DNA from 2 places in the uncultured Agrobacterium sp. genome. Region 2 is predicted to be linked to the other one. Evidence: riboswitches for the same ligand, from Rfam matches in the RefSeq annotation. Region 2 holds a riboswitch; the other holds the start of a gene.
The links. A riboswitch is a leader RNA that binds a small molecule or an ion and turns the genes downstream of it on or off. The one in region 2 is predicted to bind cobalamin.
Positions count from the first base shown of each region.

Region 1: linked by a shared signal. The riboswitch ahead of QZ869_RS04685 (ABC transporter substrate-binding protein) and the one ahead of bluB (5,6-dimethylbenzimidazole synthase) in region 2 are both predicted to bind cobalamin.

Region 1 is NZ_CAJYTV010000006.1:25,528-27,728, reverse strand. It holds gene QZ869_RS04690 (glucose/quinate/shikimate family membrane-bound PQQ-dependent dehydrogenase) at 1-409, shown strand, start outside; cobalamin riboswitch at 545-767, shown strand; partial or broken gene QZ869_RS04685 (ABC transporter substrate-binding protein) at 1,020-1,979, shown strand; gene QZ869_RS04680 (iron ABC transporter permease) at 1,984-2,201, shown strand, end outside.
Region 2 is NZ_CAJYTV010000011.1:292,484-294,684, forward strand. It holds gene QZ869_RS09940 (TolB family protein) at 1-670, shown strand, start outside; cobalamin riboswitch at 703-884, shown strand; gene bluB (5,6-dimethylbenzimidazole synthase) at 979-1,665, shown strand; gene QZ869_RS09950 (LysE family translocator) at 1,773-2,201, shown strand, end outside.

The DNA of each region.
Region 1 (2,201 bases), on a different contig from region 2:
TCCATTCCTGAGCCCGATCGGTATACCCTGTCAGGCTCCGCCATGGGGCTACGTCGCCGGTGCGGATCTCAGAACCGGCAAGATCGCCTACAAGCACAAGAACGGCACCGTCTACGACATGACACCGCTGCCGCTTCCATTCAAGGTCGGCGTGCCGGGTATCGGCGGCCCGATGATCACCAAGGGCGGGGTTGCTTTCCTCGGTGCGGCCGTCGACAATTATCTGCGTGCCTATGATCTAACCAGCGGCAAGCAGCTTTGGGAGGCACGGCTGCCGGCAGGTGGGCAAGCGACGCCCATGACCTACGCTCTTGAGGACGGCAAGCAATATGTCGTCATGGTTGCCGGCGGTCATGGGTCGGTTGGTACCAAGCCCGGCGACTATGTCATCGCCTATACGCTGCCATAAACAGCGACATTCACTTGAAGCGCTTCGATGGCCGGAAACCCGTTTCCGGCCATTTTGTATTTCGAGTGGACAAAATCCCATCGCACTAAAACGTAATAATATTACATACATTCGCTTGACGGATATCTGGAAATAGTTCTATCTGCCTGCGACGGTTCCAAGCGAGAGATTGCGAGGAATAATAGGGAACGCGGTGCGGAGATGTCTCCAATGCCGTGGCTGCCCCCGCAACTGTAAGCGGATTGTCGAGCACTCGTGGCGCATTCACCTGCGTCAGGCCACTGCGATCTCATCGTGGGAAGGCAGGCAAGACGATCATCCGTGAGCCAGGAGACCTGCCGTCGTCTGTTCATTCCAAAGTCACGGGCGGGGATGCCCTGGAGAGGAAACGCCATGATTGTTATCTGCGCCAAACAGCGCTTACATCCGTCTGTCTATTTCCCGGTTTCCGATCGTCCCACGGCTGTGGTTGGCGAATGAGTGTTTCACTCAATAACGGCGTTTGCGTGTGGGCAGCGTCAACGATTTCGGGGACCATCGGACCATGACACTTCATTTCACAGGCGCATTTCTTGGCGCAGTTCTTGCCGCTATATCTCTTTTGCCGAATGCAACGGAGGCTGCGGAAACCAGCTATCCACTGACGTTGAAAAATTGCGGCAGGGACGTCACCTTCACCCATGCTCCCAAGCGCACGGTGTCTTTAGGGCAGAGTTCGACGGAGATACTCTATCGTCTGGGGCTTGCAGACAAGGTTGTCGGCACTGCCGTCTGGGTTGGCCCGGTGATCAAGGGCTATGAGGAGGCAAATGACAAGGTGGAGCGTCTGGCCGATAACGATCCGAGTTTCGAAAGCGTTCTTGGCAAAAAGCCCGATCTCGTTACCGCGCAATTCCAATGGCATGTCGGCCCCGAGGGCGTCGTCGGCAAGCCCGAACAGTTCGAAGAACTGGGCATTCCGGTCTACGTCTCGCCTGCAGATTGCACGGGCAAGGATAATGCTGGCGGCGGAGATGGCGTCAGGCACTCGGTCTTCACCATGGAGCAGATCTACCAGGAAATCGGAGAACTCTCGCAGATCTTCAACGTGAAGGATCGCGGCGACGCACTGATTGCCGAGTTGAAAAGCCGCGAAGAGACGGCGCGCAAGAAGATCGTTTCCGCCAACGGAAAGGTATCTGCTGTATTCTGGTTCTCCAGCGCCGAAGGCGATATCGATCCCTACGTCGCGGGCAAGAACGGTGCGCCTGGCTATATCATGTCGGCGCTTGGCATCAGAAATGTCATCGAGAGCCAGGAAGAATGGCCAACTGTTGGCTGGGAGACCATTGCCAAGTCCAATCCGACCATCATCGTTGCCGCGAGCATGGACCGCCGCCGCTACCCGGCAGACGACATTGCCGTAAAAGAGAAGTTCCTGAAGCAAGATCCTGTCACGAGCCTCATGCCGTCCGTGAAGGATAACCGTATCGTCGTCATGGACGCTCAGGCGATGAACCCGACGATCCGCACGATCGAAGGGATTGAGGTGCTGGCTGACCAGATCGGTCAACTCGGCTTGGCGAAGTAAACGGATGCCCGGTCCCTTGCTGTATGTCCGCGCTGCCATCATTGCAGCTGCGTGTCTTCTGGCGGCGCTGTGGCTCGGAGCCTCAATCGGCGAAACCTCCATGCCGATGGAGGTTGTCGCCAAGGCGGTGGCCAATCGTCTTTGGCACGCTGGCTATCCATTGGATGCGATCGATGAAGGGATCATCTGGAACTATCGCCTGAGCCGCGCCGTGGTCGCCGC
Region 2 (2,201 bases):
CGCGGTAGAGAAGGTCGACACCGGCTTTGCCGTACAGTGCAACAACGATCATGGCATTTCGCCGAATGGGTCGCTTTACGCGATTTCGGACAAGGTCGAGTTCGGGAAGAGCGCGATCTATCTTCTTCCGTCATCAGGTGGCGCGCCGACATTGATGACGCCGAACCTGCCCTCCTACTGGCATGGCTGGGCGCCGGATGGCAAAAGCTTCGCTTACTGCGGGATCAGAGATCAGATTTTCGATATTTATTCCATGGACATAGAAACCCGCAACGAGACGCGCCTGACCCATGGAGAGGGGCGAAACGACGGGCCGGATTATTCGCCGGACGGTCATTGGATATACTTCAACTCCAGCCGCACGGGACAAATGCAGATCTGGCGCGTAAGAGCAGATGGATCAGCCGTCGAGCGGATCACGAACAGCCCATATGGCGACTGGTTCCCCCATCCGTCTCCAAAGGGAGACAAGGTCGTCTTCATTTCCTATGACGGCGACGTCTTCGACCATCCGCGTGATCTCGATGTTCGCGTGCGACTGATGGATCCCGATGGTGGCAATGTCGAAACGCTCTTTGATCTTTTTGGCGGGCAGGGGACGATGAACTCTCCCAACTGGTCACCAGCTGGTGATGAGTTTGCCTATGTGCGATATTTCCCAGCCGAATAAATCTGCGGCGCTTGCCTTGGCGCCAACAATTGGACATACGGTTTTCGTCAGGTGCCTGCTTGAGCGGGAGAATCGGGAATGCGGTGCAAGACCGCAACGTGCCCAACGCTGTGAGGCGGATGACCGTCGCCATATGCCACTGAGCAATCTCGGGAAGGCGGCAACGGTCAGAAGAAGCCAAGTCAGAAGACCGGCCTGACACGATTGACCAGTCCGCGCGGACAGCGGCAGGTTGTGAGGAAGGAGGTCTGTGACGCAGTGCAATCTGCGTGCTCACGCGGTCCTTCCTGCATTGTTGGGGATTGACGATGCGACCTGATGCCACCCGGCGCGGCCTGAGGCCAGCTTTTGAATTTGCCGAAGACGACAAGGCTGCGGTCTACCGCGCTATCGAGACTCGCCGCGATGTCCGCAATGAGTTTTTATCCGATCCGCTACCGGATGAACTGATCGGAAAGCTGCTTGCTGCAGCCCACGCCGCGCCTTCGGTCGGCTTCATGCAGCCGTGGAATTTTACCCTCGTCACGAATGGTGAGATCAGACAGGCCGTGTGGCAGGCCTTCAGCCGTGCCAATGAGGAAGCGGCACAGATGTTTGCAGATGAAAAACAGTCGCTTTATCGCAGTCTGAAGCTGGAAGGAATCAGGAAGGCGCCGCTCTCCGTCTGCGTCACCTGCGATCCAACAAGAGGTGGCGATGTGGTGCTGGGGCGCACCCACAATCCTCATATGGATGTTTATTCCACGGTCTGCGCAGTCCAGAACCTCTGGCTGGCAGCACGTGCCGAGGGCGTCGGCGTTGGCTGGGTCAGCATCTTTCATGACGATGATATCCGAGAGATACTGGATATCCCGCATCACATTCAAATCGTGGCGTGGCTTTGCCTGGGATATGTTTCTGAACTCTACGCGGAGCCAGAGCTTGCGGTGAAGGGATGGCGCCAACGCCTGCCGTTAGACCAATTGGTATTCAAGAACCGGTGGGGCGAAAAATAGGTAGCAACTCTGCCGCGTGGGCTGCTTCTCAATAGTTGAAAAAAGGTCCTTGCCTGTCCTGCTGGCCGATGGCTTACTTTCTCTTTGTTTCGAGAGGGGATTTAACGATGCCGATTGAAAACTGGCTGGCCTTCGTGGCCGCATCCGCCGTCATGCTCGCCATTCCAGGGCCCACGATCCTCCTGGTCATCTCCTATGCGCTCGGACACGGCCGAAAGGCAAGCAGTGCCACGGTTGCTGGCGTAGCCCTTGGCGACTTCACCGCCATGACGGCCTCAATGCTGGGCCTCGGTGCGCTGCTGGCAACGTCTGCCGCGCTCTTCACGATCTTGAAGTGGGTGGGTGCTGCCTATCTTATCTATCTCGGTATCAAACTCTGGCGCGCGCCCGTCGCAGCTTCGTCTGACGGGGAGGGAAATGTGACAGGGCGCGAGCGTCCGATAAAAATATTTCTCCATACCTATATCGTGACGGCGCTGAACCCGAAGAGCATCATCTTCTTCGTCGCCTTCCTGCCGCAGTTCCTCTTGCCAAAC